2 regions of the Bacillus sp. N5-665 genome follow, and region 1 is predicted to be linked to the other one. Evidence: riboswitches for the same ligand, from Rfam matches in the RefSeq annotation. Region 1 holds a riboswitch; the other holds the start of a gene.
The links. Region 1 has a riboswitch for lysine ahead of MNO09_RS22170 (aspartate kinase). Riboswitches for the same ligand answer to the same signal wherever they lie in the genome.
Positions count from the first base shown of each region.

Region 2: another riboswitch for lysine. It lies ahead of MNO09_RS15165 (amino acid permease); the one in region 1 lies ahead of MNO09_RS22170 (aspartate kinase).

Region 1 is NZ_CP093325.1:3,828,207-3,835,888, reverse strand. Features, by position in the region: gene asnA (aspartate--ammonia ligase) at 1-92, shown strand, start outside; gene MNO09_RS22185 (helix-turn-helix transcriptional regulator) at 229-342, shown strand; partial or broken gene MNO09_RS22180 (helix-turn-helix domain-containing protein) at 471-809, shown strand; gene MNO09_RS22175 (VOC family protein) at 1,017-1,469, opposite strand; gene MNO09_RS22170 (aspartate kinase) at 1,814-3,043, opposite strand; lysine riboswitch at 3,243-3,429, opposite strand; gene MNO09_RS22165 (DoxX-like family protein) at 3,621-4,529, shown strand; gene MNO09_RS22160 (DUF4166 domain-containing protein) at 4,533-5,144, shown strand; gene MNO09_RS22155 (YndJ family protein) at 5,150-6,775, shown strand; gene MNO09_RS22150 (8-oxo-dGTP diphosphatase) at 6,805-7,290, opposite strand; partial or broken gene MNO09_RS22145 (MFS transporter) at 7,467-7,682, shown strand, end outside.
Region 2 is NZ_CP093325.1:2,453,860-2,461,541, forward strand. Features, by position in the region: gene MNO09_RS15145 (hypothetical protein) at 1-27, shown strand, start outside; gene MNO09_RS15150 (hypothetical protein) at 103-1,086, shown strand; gene MNO09_RS15155 (DNA alkylation repair protein) at 1,197-1,967, opposite strand; gene MNO09_RS15160 (iron-sulfur cluster biosynthesis family protein) at 2,001-2,306, opposite strand; gene MNO09_RS15165 (amino acid permease) at 2,420-3,886, opposite strand; lysine riboswitch at 3,999-4,191, opposite strand; gene MNO09_RS15170 (GNAT family N-acetyltransferase) at 4,515-4,964, shown strand; gene MNO09_RS15175 (sulfite exporter TauE/SafE family protein) at 5,004-6,014, opposite strand; gene MNO09_RS15180 (VOC family protein) at 6,113-6,910, shown strand; gene MNO09_RS15185 (aminoglycoside phosphotransferase family protein) at 6,925-7,682, shown strand, end outside.

The sequences.
Region 1 (7,682 bases):
TACGTAAAGCACATATTGGTGAAGTTCAATCTTCTGTATGGCCTGACGATTTACGTGAAGCTTGCAAGAAAGAAAACATTCATCTGTTTTAATAGAAGAGAGAGGATAGCTCAAAGAGTTATTCTCTCTTTTTTATAGTGTAAACGAGTGGTTTACAGTGGGTTTTACTAATGGTTTCTTTCTTTTTTGGATCCTTTTATGTAATAATTTGTTAAAGGAGGGGAGGTTATGAGCTTAGGACAACAACTTAAAAAATTAAGAGAATCAAAAGGATTTTCACAAGAAGATGTTGCTAAAAAGATTGGTATAACGAGGCAAGCAGTGTATAAAGTGAAACTTTAATCAGTGGGCGATTTATCCTACTGATTATTAGTTGAACCAATCGGGCTTTTATAGGCAGTTAATCGCATCTGGCTGCCTTGATTGTGCTTAAAAGCTTTGATGAGATTTACTGCCTGTTAAAGCGGGGTAAGTGGGAAAATGATAAAAGTTGCCCTGATATTGAAAATTTAATTTTATTGAGCGAAATGTATAATGTTACGCTCGATGAGTTAATAAAAGGGAACCGAAATTTAAAAGAGAAAATACATATTGATGAAGATGAGGATTTTGAGAAAGAGAATGAGTTTGGTTTTTATATTGGGTTTGGTTTGCTAATTGTGAGTGCTTTCATTGATTATGAAGGAATGCAAGAGATTTTATTAGGAATTGCACTATTCATGATGGTTTTTTACTCTGACGTGAAGAAAGTTATTTTGAATGAGTTCAGATCGTTTTTTAAAAGAAAAGATATATATGATAAGAAGTGAGAAGGGTCCGTTATATTTCCTAGGAAAGAGTATAACAAGTAATTGAATTGTTTTATAATGATTTCGGGATGTTGATAGTATGTTAAAAAGTTTAAACAAGCATAACCCCGTTCTAAAGCTAGGACGGGGTTCAAAATCTAAGTTTTATTAAGCGTAAAGTTCTTTCAAATATTTTTACTTCAGTAAAGACGTCTAATAAAACATTACTTATTTGTTACCGAGTTCTTCCGCTAAACCGATTAAAATTCCTTCGGTTCCACGAATGTAGCAGAGTCGATACGAGTTCTCATACTGAACTACTTCACCAACGAGCTGAGCACCATGCTTAGTCAGTCTGGATACCATTTCGTCAATGTCTTCAACGGTGAACATGACGCGCAAATAACCGAGGGCGTTTACAGGAGCTGTCCGATGGTCTGCTATAGTAGGTGGGGTGAGAAATCGAGAAAGTTCAATTCGGCTGTGGCCATCTGGCGTAACCATCATAGCAATCTCTACGCACTGAGAACCGAGTCCAGTTACGCGACCAGCCCATTCACCTTCAACAGTAGCTCGCCCTTCGAGATTCAAGCCAATCTCCTCGAAGAAAGAGATTGCGTTATCAAGTGATTCTACAACGATGCTGACATTGTCCATTCGTAGTAATCGGTTGTTTGCCATAGTTTTTATCTCCTTTTATGTATAAATTTATTATTTAATTATCCTCATAATTATACTAAAATCTTTTCTAAACAAAAAACATCTTGTCACAGCGTAGGAAAATGTGACAAGGTGTTTTCGGGCATAGTATATAAAATCTTGTTAACGAATAACACTTCGTAAACCCTTTACTATTGAAATATGCGCGAACTTTATTTCGTGAATGCTATCATTTCAAGAATTTGATACTGTAATTGCTATTCGATAGAATAACTTCGACTTTCCCACAAAACAGTCCTATCCTGTTTCTATTTATATAGGAAGGAAATAGATTCATATATTTTTTAAAGTTTTACCGGTGGAAATTAACTCATCTGCACTAAAGGCTCAATTTTTGCCATAAATGATTGATGCAGCGCCTCAACACCTGTTACTAAATGAAGGCGGTCAATAACGACAGATACTTTAATTTCTGATGTACTTACCATTTTAATATGAATATCTTCTTCTTTTAAAGTAGTGAACATATTCGCAGCAACTCCTGGATTAGAGACCATACCAGATCCTACAATGGATACTTTTGCTAAATAATTTTCATATTCTACAGATTCATAGTGAAGTGTTTCTTGATTTTGTTCTAATACCTCTAATGTTTCTTTTAAATCATTAGAATGGATTGAGAAGGAGAGGTGAACAGTTCCTTCATTTGTAATACTTTGAATGATGATATCTACATTAATATGTGCTGTTGCCAATGTAGAGAAAACTGTTGAGAGTGCACCTTGTTCTAATCCTTTCATTGTGACGCGTGTAATATTATCTTCAAATGCAATACCTTTAACGATTGATTGTTGTTCCATGTTACATTCTCCTTTTACAATTGTTCCGTTTTCTTGTTCCATACTTGAGCGAACTTCTAACATGACATTATGATTTTTAGCAAACTCAACAGCACGCGGGTGTAATACACCAGCACCGAGGTTTGCTAGTTCTAGCATTTCGTCATAAGAAATTTCATCTAATTTATAAGCATCTTTTACAACTCGTGGGTCCGTCGTATATACACCGGTCACATCCGTGTAAATATCACATTTTTTTGCTTTCAGTGCAGCAGCTAATGCAACAGCAGTTGTATCAGAACCACCGCGTCCAAGCGTTGTAATTTCATGTTCTTCACTGGCTCCTTGGAAGCCAGCTACAATAACAATCGTACCTTCAGTAAGATAAGATTGAATTCGATCTGTATGAATGTCAGTAATCCGTGCACTACTATGTACAGATTCTGTCGTAATACCAGCTTGCCATCCTGTTAATGAAATCGCGTTATAACCTTTTGCTTGTAGTGCCATCGTTAATAATGAAATAGTAACTTGCTCACCTGTTGATAGAAGCATATCCATTTCGCGTTTACTCGGATTTTCTGAAATCGCGTTAGCAAGTGCTACGAGTTCATCTGTGCTTTTTCCCATTGCTGAAACGACAGAGACGATACTATGTCCTCGTTCATATTCTTCAATAATTAAATTTGCTACATGTTGAATGCGCTCAACGCTTCCAACAGAAGTGCCACCAAATTTTTGTACAATCGTTTCCATTACGAATTCCTTCTTTCATCCATTTTTAAGAATAGATTAGGACATATATAGATCCCAATATTCCTGTAGTTACCAGAGAAAAACAAAAAACACCATCTCAAATAAGTGAGGATGGTGCTGTTACAGGAAAAGGGAAACAGAAAACGGAGCTAATAAAAAAACCGCCAAAAAAGGAATACCATAAAAATGATATCTCTTTTTTGTAGATAGCTCTTCATACATACACTTCTGTACATATGACAGTTCTGTTTCTATTCGAAAACAGCCCCAATCGATAAATGCAGAGAAAATTATCGATTTCGGCAATACTTCCTTTCATCTAATTTCATAGACATCTCTGTGTCTCCATTAGAATAATCATAAGTATCGCAACCTCTATCTCACGTTTTAGGCGAGAGTGTTTGATTTATGAAGTTGTTGGTAACATTTGTTTTATAATAATTTAAATTTTTCGGGGAATCAAGTGTTTTGTATAAATTTTAAAAATTCTTTCTTTTTTTGAAGGAGTTTGTGAAAATTGTAGCAAAATAAATTCATAGCATGTACATTAAATTTATAGTGCATAGGAGGCGGAAGAATGAAGGGGAAAAAGCCTATTTATGTTTCGGCAGAAATGAACACAACAATGGAAAAATTATGGGGATATACACAGGAACCAGATATACATACAGAATGGGATGCTCGCTTTACTGAAATTTCGTATTTAGAGAAAAAAGAAGGAGAACCGCAGAAGTTTTTATATAAAACTAAAATTGGATTAGGACTTGAAATAGCTGGTGAAGGGGAATCGATAGGAGAAATAAGAAAAGAAACGGGTGAACGGATTTCTTCTTTAAAATTTTGGACAGATAATAAATTATCACTTATTCAAATAGGGCGTGGTTATTGGAAGTATACACCGCGTAAAGAACACATTCATTTTGAGACGCAATATGATTACGATACGAGGTTTGGTCGTATAGGAAATGTAATAGATTTCTATATGTTTCGTCCGTTATTAGGCTGGGCGACTGCTTGGAGTTTTGATGCTTTAAAATTATGGTTAGAAAAGGGACTTCATCCGAGATTACTAATTAGAAGAACAATGACATATTGGCTTGTATGTTTTTTGTTTGCTTTTGTATGGATGTATCAAGGAATAGTGCCGAAACTAGTGTTTACTCATTCAGAAGAAGTAAAAATGCTATCTGTGATAATTGGTTCAACGGAATATAGTATTTTTGTACTTAAAATAATTGGATTATTAGAAATTATTTTTGGTGCCATATGGCTGTTGCCATTTCCAAAACGAAAAGTATTTATCGTACATATTTTTATGTTAATAGCCTTAACGATAGCGGCGGGTTTTACGAATATCGTAAGCTTTACAGAGCCGTTTAATCCAATTACATTAAACGTTCTACTTATGGGGTTATCGATTGTCGGTTATATAAATAGTTCTGATTTACCGAGTGCAAAAAATTGCAAGAGGAAGAGAAAGGAATAATGTATGGCTAATATGTATGAAAGACTATTAGGGGATTCTTATAAAAAACTTCATCCGAAATTACAGAAACGCTATGAGATCACGGAAGAAAATAGCTTTACTGGAGAAGGAGAAATGGATGAAATTTACGGAGGTTCTTTTTTCGTAAAATTGATATTAAAAATTGCATCGAAGTTTAGAATGTTTTTCTCTGAGCGGGGGAAGGAAGTGCCATTTACAATACATAATACCGCTGAGCGAGATGAACATGGAAATGAACTTGTGCGGTGGAATCGTACTTTTTATTTTCATAATAAGAAAAGATACTTTAACGCCATTATGCAGATGGATGAAGAGAATAATGAAATTTTAGATTATTTTGGTGAACCGCAAATACTTGTTTCTACATTGAATTTTCATATTGATGAGGTGGGGGCAATGCATATTTCTTCAAAGAAACAATGGTTTTACATGTTTGGAAGGAAAGTCCCGTTACCTAGGTTTTTATACGGAGAGGCCAACATTGTAGAAAGTTATGATGAAACACTACAATGCTTTCGAATTCATGTACAAGTAAGCAATCCGTTAATTGGTTCATTATTTTCATATAAGGGAACATTTGTAGAGAGGAAATAAATGATATGAAAAATATAATAGTTGGGTTTGCTTGTTATATTATTTTTCTAATATGTGAGTGGTCAAATATAAACCCGGTGGAAGCAATTATTTTATTATCTATTTTGTTATTTATACCGATGTCATTTTGCATCATTGATAAGAAAACAAGAAATGGATCGTATGTATTCTTTTATAAATTTGTATCGCCGCTATATCCAATTGCAGCAATTAATGCAACGTTAGCTTTCGTAACAAATCATTATTTCTTTGCGTTACTTTGGTTTGTATATACAGGAATTGTTGCGTTATTTGGTATAAGTAGATTGCTAGAAAGAGGATGGAAACCGTTAGAGGAGACAGCTATCGATAGTGCGTTTATGTATTTGTTTTTAGGTGGTTTCTGGTTTTTTGCTTCTGTAGCAAAGCTTTCCATTATGCACTTTAGTTCCGACATTGTTTTGCTTACAGCTGCACACTTTCATTATTCGGCATTTCTATTGCCGTTATCAGCTGGTTTAATTGGGAGGAAAAGAGAAAAGAGAAGTAAAGTATATGATGCTATTATGTTTGTCATCGTCATTTCACCTATGACAGTTGCAATAGGAATTACGTACTCGAGGGTATTTGAATTTTTTGCAGTGTTCCTATATTTATGTGCTATTTATAGTTATGGGATTTATGTTTGGTGTACGAAATTTAATGCTGTTAGTGCAAAAGTTCTCCTAATCATATCTTCTAGCACACTCATGGTAACAATTATGTTTTCACTTGTATATTCATATGGGAATTTGAAACATGTAATGACGATTACAATTGCTCAAATGGTTTGGATTCACGGTGTTGTCAATGGAATTGGAGTAGCGTTACCCGCATTTGTCGGCTGGATGATTGAAAAGAGTGCTCCGAATCATAAATATTACGGGAAACCAATGAGCAGGTTAATAGGAAATACGACAGTTGGTGAAGCATTTTTACATAACAGAAGTTTAATAGATAGCAAGGAATACAAAGGTTTAGTTGATAATATGAACGATTTTCATAGTGAGGGATTTGACATGGCGAAGATTCCTTTAAGTATTACTCGTTTTTATGAAAATACAAAAGAGTATGAGTTACAATCGCATATTAAGTGGGCTCGTTGGTTTCGTCCGGTTGCATTTTGCTATGAGAAAATGAGTAAGCGTGTAGGACAAATACATTTAGGAATGGGCGGTAAGTGGGAAACGATGCATGGCTCTATCGTCGGGATAATAGATGAGAAAGATGGAAGAGAGAATGTAAGGGCTTGGCTAAGAAAAAATGAAGCAGGAGAATCTATTTTTGTAGCTCTTTACTCAAAGCACACATATAAGAGCGAGACATATATGAATATTGCATTACCTTTACCATATTCGAATATGACGGGGGTTTTAAAATTATGTAATAAGAGTAATGATTTAATCATTACTAGTAAGCTGAGAAGAAATGGTAAAGGAGATGAGGGGATTTATTTACATACTCGTTTCTTTACAATTCGTTTACCGTTAGCAGAGACTTTTATTATAAAGGAGAACACGAATCACATATTAGAAGCTAACCATAGAATGTGGATATTTGGAGTTAAGTTTTTAGAAATTGATTATGAGATTAAGAAAATAGAAGGAAAGTGAAAAAAGCTTGGAGAGATACCAAGCTTTTTTTACGTATGCGTAATTGTCATAGCAACTTGTTTATCTAAGTCTTGGTCCCAAGCACGTTGAATTTCAAACGTACCTATTTCAAAAAATAATGGGAATCTCTCTTTAAACCAATCTTGCATAGGAAGATTTAGTGCTGTATCGATTGCTACCCATGATAATTCGCCTTCAGGAGGATTCAAAAGGAGTTCACCTTCAAATGAATCTGTCCAATAGTTAAATACCATATATCGAACATTTTCTTTCGGATTTACGTATTCATCTAATCCCTTAAAAGTTAAATTTGAAACAAGTAATCCAGTTTCTTCTTTTACTTCTCGTTTAGCAGCTTGAACGATACTTTCTGGGAAATCTACTTTTCCGCCAGGAGCGATGTAGCCAGGAAAACCTCGATGATCGGGGCGTTTTATAAGTAAAACTTCATTATTTCGCTGGATCATACACATTGTATAGATGCGGTGCTCGATGTTATGAGAATTTTGAGGCATAATAATGTATTCTCCTTTATATTTATTTTGATAATTTTACCATAACATAATGGTTTCTTATATAATCGAAAAAGAATATTGGGAATTTTTAGTGATATATAATAAAGTCTATAATCATTTGAAAAAAGGAGAGAGAAATGCAAGGGGACGTACAAAGAGAAAAAGCTTTGGGGGATGCCGGCATTATCACCGTATTAATTCCATGGTTATTTAATGTTCATCATCATTTTGAAGCATATGTGTATGGATTAGGAATGGCATCCTCTGGTGTTGGAGCTGTAATTGCCGCCTAATATTTGGCGGGAGAGAACGGTGGCATAAGCGGGGATTACTTGCCTATGGTGGTGTATTAATAAGTGGTTATACGCTTTTAATAATGCCATTTATTGCTT
Region 2 (7,682 bases), 1.4 Mb from region 1:
TATAAAAAAGAGAATAATAATGTATAGGTGTTATTATTCTCTTTTTTATACAGTCTTTAATTAGCGAACATTTCTTATGCAAGGAAGAGGGCAAGGTGCTATATGAAAAGAATGAAAAATGTAATGTTGCTATTGTTATGTTTCTTATGTTTAAGTGGTTGTAATTATGAAGATGAAGATCAGGTGAAAAAATATGTGAAAAAAAAGCACGGAATGGATGTGATTGTAACAGATTGGGGTGCTATACATGAAGGGAATATGGGACATACATATCATACTGTTCAAGCGAAAAATAACAAAAATATTCAATTTAGAGTAGAAGTAGATGGCATCTTATATTCAAGAATAAAAGGTGATGAATATCAATACGGGAAAAAAACATATGAGGAATATAAGAAATTCAAACCCATGCTAGAAGAAATTAAAAAATTAGGTTACGTGGAACCTGAAAATAAAAATGTTTTTCAATATATAGTGGATGATGATTATATAGAGGAGAAACCAACTGATAAGTTAGTATTAACTTTAAAAACGAGTGACAAGATTGATTACAGTCAATTTGAATCAAAAGAATTAGATCGTTTATATGCTTTATTCCAATTCATTCAGAAGAGTAATAAAAAGATAACAAAACTTGAAATTGAGGATCATAATGGTGAATCTATAGGCTTACCTTTTCATAATGTGCAAAAAGCTATAACGAAAGAAGAACTGCTTTTAACAATGAAAAACACTGTAAGCGGTTATTGGACATATTTGATTCAAACTGAAACAAAAGTAGGCGAAAGGTTAAATGAAATTCAAAATGATCGTTTTGTAATTGAAGATATTACTTGTTCAAACCCGAAAGACGGCAATTGTCTAGAGTATGAATTGACTTTAGTTTTCAATGATAGTGAGATAAAATATAGAAATGATTCCTATGTAATAGAGGATTTGAGAAAGGTAGTCACTATTCTTAAAGAAGAACTATATAATAAGGAATTTAACATATTTTTAAGGAACAAGGATGGAACAAGTTATTCACTCTGGCTATCATCAGAAAAAATCAAGAAAAATGATAACATAGAAGAGCTAGTAAAATAAAGGTATAAAGAAGAATTTTAAAGCACTTTTTACGTTTATTATTGCTTTATTCAAAAGGAAAAAACGCTTATACTTCATTTTTGAAGTATAAGCGTTTTTGTTTAAAATACTTAAAAAGAAAAATCTTTTGGCAATGTCCCACTTTTTATTACCGTTCTTAACCCATGTTTTATAATCCAAGGGTTAACTGGATGCTGTTTATGACGTAAATGTTGTAACCATTGAAAAACGAGTTCTTTATCTTCTTTCGTAATATCGTTAATATGATTGGCTACTGATTTTTGGACATATTTAGAAGGATCATTCATTAATGGCTCAAGAAGCTTTAAATTATTTGTAAAGTCACCTTTCAGAGCTCCCATTTTTTTAGCCCACGGAAGTCTTGGTCTTGTACCTTCGGAAACTAATCTTCTAATGTGGCTGTTTTCGTCATGAATCCACTGTTGTAATATGTGTAGTGTGTCTTCATGGTATGTTTTGAGAAAAGGCCGAATGGCATATTCAGCAGTATTCCTTTTTGTTATTGCATACATGGCGTTACATGAGGTTTCAAAATCGTTAAGCCCATATTTTTCAACGTATTTTGCAATAGGCATGTACATATATCCGTTTGTAAATGTGCCTACTTCTGTTGTGTTTTCTGGCCCCAATGTTTTCAGTAAAATATGTATTGCTGCATTAAAATCTTTTTGTAATGCATCGTGTAATTCATCTGCTATTACTTCTATACGTTGCTTTAACTCTAATTTTTCAACTTTACATGTTACGGAAGATACGAAGTTTCTTTTCGGAAAATTAGGATCGTGTTTACAAATAGAATCAGCCATTATTTCTGCTAATTCTTCATTAAATAAAAATTTTAACGGAACATATTTACCCATTTTTTCACCTCATTTGTCAGCTGAAAACAATTTTTATTTTTTAATCGACAATCCATAAACTAAAGTCTCACTCGGAGTCGTAATACTAAAACCTGTCGTCTTATAATCAAGTTTCACCGTATCACCAGTGTAGTCTTTCGTGAATGAATCCATTTGTACGATAAACTCGGCATCTTTATATACAACATCATCTGCATCATATGTATCCCAAATTAAATCAACATCAACGAAAATACTACAAGAGTTTGTCATTGTTCCTCTAATGCGAATGATCTTTTTATCTTCACGTTCTAATTTATGTATAGCTGCTTTTGCTTCATCAGTAATACGAATGTTCATGGTATCCCAACCTTTATATATATTTCCTTTATTATTGCAAAAACAGGAGAAATAGGGAAGGGAGAAGCATCGGAATAAAAAACGAGCAAACATATTTGTTTGCTCGTTTCACTTTATTTCAATTCACATTTATCGAGCGGAATCACTTTCGTTTTCTTCGTAAATTTATATCCTAACCATAGTACTAAGAAGAGTGGTAAACCGATGTAAGAAACGAGTACACCGTTCCAATCGATTGATTCGCCCATAAATGCGCCGTAGTTTTGACCTAAAATTACGATGACACAAAGTGCAAATGCGAAAATTGGACCGAACGGGAACCATTTTGCTCTATATGGTAAGTCTTTCAAATCTTTTCCTTGTGCGATATATGCTTTACGGAAACGGTAATGACTAATTGCAATTCCGACCCATGCGATAAAGCCAGACATTCCAGATGCGTTTAATAACCAAATGTATACAACACCGTCACCGAATAAAGAGGCAATGAAAGCGATACTACCGACAATTGACGTTACGATTAATGCGTTAACAGGTACACCGCGGCTATCTAATTTACCAAGAAACTTTGGTGCTTTTCCTTGGCGAGCTAAGTCCCAAAGCATACGAGTTGATGCATACATACCAGAGTTACCAGCAGACAATACTGCCGTTAAAATAACAGCGTTCATAACAGAAGCAGCAAAGGCAACGCCCGCTTTTTCAAAAATAAGTGTAAATGGACTTACTGTTACATCGCTTGCAGCAAGGCTTTCAGTCGTATAAGGAATTAATAAACCGATAACGAGAATCGCAAGGATATAGAATAAAAGAATACGCCAAAAGATAGAACGAATTGCTTTTGGAATGTTACGCTCTGGATCAGCAGTTTCACCAGCAGCTACACCTAATAATTCAGTTCCTTGGAATGAGAACCCAGCAGCCATAAATACACCGATAATTGCCATAATGCCGCCATTAAATGGTGCATCTGCAACAGTGAAGTTTTTAAAGCCAACAGATTCGCCGCCCATAATTCCGAAAATCATCATAAAGCCGACAATTAAAAAGATAATAATAGTAACTACTTTAATAAGTGCGAACCAATATTCAGATTCACCAAACCCTTTAACAGATAAATAGTTTAAAAGGAAAATAATAGCTAAACATAATCCACTCCAAATAAGAGAAGGGGTATCTGGGAACCAAAATTTCATAATTAATGTTACAGCCGCGAGTTCAGCAGCAATTGTAATGGCCCAGTTATACCAATAGTTCCATCCAAGTGCAAAGCCAAGGGATGGATCAACAAATTTTGTTGCATACGTGCTAAAAGATCCGGTAACAGGCATGTAAGCCGCGAGTTCAGCTAAGCTTGTCATTAAAAAGTAAACCATAATTCCAATTGCGGCGTATGCGACTAGTGCACCGCCAGGACCAGCTGTATGGATGACACCACCGCTGGCAAGAAATAGTCCGGTACCGATTGTACCACCGAGAGAAATCATCGTAAGGTGACGAGATTTTAATCCGCGTTTTAATTCACCTTGTCCTTGTGTAGTTTGCGTTTTAGAGGTAGATTGATTTGTTGCGCTATTCATGTTCAACACTCCTTTTCTTGTAGGTTAGGAAGGAGCGGGGGAGAAAAATACAAAAAACCGCCAAAGGAATTAGGCGGAACGTTTCACAAATAACCACCCCATCATACCCTTCCGTTAAGATAGCACCCCACGTTTACACGGTAATTTTGTAAACGTGACAGTTCTGTTCCTTTCGGAGACAGCCCCAGCTCATATTTCCAGAGAAGAAATATAAACTTCGGCAACTTTTCCTTTCAAACGGAGTTGGTGACATTCTCTGTGTCTCGTCCGTTTTACTCATAAAAGTCGCAACCTCTACCTCATCGGATTGATGAGGATTTGATATATTGCTAAGATTTTTAATATATGGCAATTGTAATGACTTTCTGAATATATTGCAAGATATTTTGTTAGGAAAAGTCAAAAAATATCGGTTATTGTATAGGAAACGCTTGCAAAACTCCACCCGAACCTACTGTTATGTAACAAAAAACAAATAAAGAAATTGTTATACAAATGTTTCGCAAAAAATATTGAAAAACCCTTTAAAAATAAAAGAAAATTCTGAAAATATAATTCGACATTCATAATAAGGTCATATTTTTTGTTATAATTAAAAAAACGTTTAAGCAAAAAAGGGGAAATTAACATGAAATTAGAAACAGAAAGACTCTATATAGTACCGTGTACAGAAGAGGGTATGCAAGTTGCTAACGAGCAAGGATATAACAGTGGTCCGCATATTGTAGGGCATGTAGAAAATGTAAAACAAAATAAGGTTTTATTACCTTGGGGCGCGTGGTATGTCATTCGCAAAGAAGATGACATCGTTCTAGGTGATATAGGATTTAAAGGGAAACCAAATGAGGAACATACAGTAGAAATTGGTTACGGATTTATTGAGAAATATTGGAATAAAGGGTATGCGACAGAAGCTGTAAGAGAATTAATAAATTGGGCTTTTCAAACAGGAGAAGTAGAAACGATTATTGCGGAGACACTTCTTGAAAATGATAGCTCGATTCGTGTATTAGAGAAATTACATATGAAGAGAATTGACACTACAGAAACGATGATTAATTGGAAAATAGAAAAATAAAAAATACCGCTCGAAGTATATCGGGCGGTATTTTTATCGTTATGGTAGCATTTGTTTTTGATCATTCGGATATCCGGCTGTCGATGCGTTAGAACGCTTGGAATGATTGCGAACAGCAATGAAAATAGAAATAATAACGACAAGACCAACTGCCACGTAAGAAAGTGAAATAATAGTTGGATCAACTTTAAATGTAGTAAGCAATGTACGAATGTTTGTAAAGATAATAAGGCCACCAACTAATACGCCAAGTAAATGAGAAGGAACGATGCGTACTAGCCATGCAGCGATTGGTGCCGCAACGATACCACCGAGCATGAGAGAAAATACCCAAACCCAGCTTACTTGTTCCCATCCAAGTGAAATGAAAAATCCAATTGTTGCAGCGAGTGAAACAGGAAATTCGCTCGTATCTACAGATCCGATAACTTTTCTAGCTTCATTTCCTCTTGCCAAAAGTACAGGTGTCGTAATCGGACCCCAGCCACCACCACCAGTTGAATCAACGAATCCAGCGAATAAGCCAAGCGGAACAAGCTGTTTTGCAGACATACGTTTATTTGAAGTAACAATTTGTTTTTGAATGATGAATCGTAATAAAATATAAACCCCTAAAGTAAATAAAAATACGGAAATGTACGGTTTAATTACATCGCCAGGTAAATTGCTTAAAAAACATGCCCCAATAAATGCGCCAATTGCTCCTGGTAATGTAAGCCTGGAAACGGTATATTTATCAACGTTTCCAAATTTGATGTGAGATGCACCAGAAGCGGCGGTTGTAACGACTTCAGCTAAATGAACAGATGCGGAAGCTACAGCTGGTGCGATACCAAACATTAATAATAGTGAGGTAGATGTTACCCCGTACGCCATTCCAAGTGCCCCATCAATCAATTGAGCGAAAAATCCAATAATAGCAAAGACAATTAATTTCTGCATAAATAATCCCCCTGTAATAATAAATGAAAAAGGCACTTTTCCCGTATGAGAAAAGTGCCTTTGGTTTTTCCAATCAGCAATAATTAAATTTGTTTCATTATAATACATATTAATCGTATAAATCAACTGGGTTTTAAAGTTTTTTGAATTGAATGAAAGAAAAATAAAATATACAATAAAAGGATGGAGAGAAAGGGGAGAAAGACATGTTACGATTTGATCATCTCGTACACGCAGTATATGGTACACCGGAGGAAGCGGCAAAACAAATACAGGAGCGTGGATTTCATACTGCAATAGGCGGAGAGCATATTACTTGGGGTACTTGGAATAGTTTATGTTATTTTGATTTATCCTATATAGAATTTTTAGCAGTTCAGCATGAAGAAAAAGCGAAGAAAGCAGACAATCCATTAGTACAAGAAACAGTAGTAAAATTACAAGACGGAGAAGGAATGCTACAAATCGCAATTCGAACAGATGCCATTGAAGACCTAGCAAATAATTTTAGTAAGCACGGTTTACATACGATAGGACCATTTGAAGGAAAACGTATAAGAAAAGATGGCCGTCTTTTAGAGTGGAAAATGTTATTTGTAAAGCAAGAGGAAAACGGACCGAAATTACCTTTCTTCATACAGTGGAATGAAACGGATGAAGAAAGAAGAAACGATTTACGTAACATAGGAACAATCACTGAACATAAAAATAAAGTACAACAAATTGAAACGATTCATTACGCAGTGAAAAATGTTCGAGAAACAGTACGGAAATGGAAAGAAGTAATGGGGCTAACTGCAAGCTCAATCACAAAGAATGAAGAATGGAATGCGGAGTGTCAAAGCGTATCATTTGGTGATGTTCATGTGCAGTTTTGTGAACCAATAGGAGAAGGGTTAGTACTAGAACGTTTGAAGCATCATGGCGAATATCCATTTGCAGTGGAGTTTAAAGGTGAAAATAAACGAGAGCATGAAGTGTTAGGTAGTTTGTACATATATTGATAGAGGTGAATGTTGTGAAGGAAATGCTTAGAGAGATAGAGAGACAACTAGAATGGCATCGTATTGTAAAGTGTACAGCTATTTCAAAAGGCTTTTCACATGAAGAAAAATATAAAGTTGAATTAAAGAACGAAGAAACTTATTTTGTGAAAGTATGTGATGCTGTTCATTTTGAACGTAAACAAGAAGAATATACGTATATGAAACAATTAGAGTTATTACATATTCCAACGCCCAAGTTAATTCATTTCATAAAACTTGAGGAATTAAATAAATGTGTACAAGTATTTGAATGGGCCCAAGGTGTAAATGGTGAAGAAGGTTTAGGGAAGCTATCGGTGGAAGAACAGTATAATGCAGGAAGAAAAGCAGGGGAAGTATTAAAGAGGATCCACTCAATTGGAAGAGAAAGTGCAAGTAATAAATGGGGAACGGTTCGATGGAATAAATACGAAAGATACGTAGAAGCGTTAGCAAACTATGAAATAGACTTCCTTGATTTGAAGCCAGTATTAAGTTTTGTAGGGGAGCATAAACAATTATTGAAAAATCGCCCTATTACCTTTTTACACGATGACTTCCATCCAGCAAATAGTATGATTCATAATAAGGAATTTATCGTTATCGATTTTGGAGGATATGATTTTGGCGACCCAATACACGATTTTTATAACGTAGCGATTTTTACTACAAGAATAAGTAAACCATTTGCGGTTGGACAAGTTCACGGTTATTGCGTGGGAGAACCGTCACTTCATTTTTGGCAACTGTA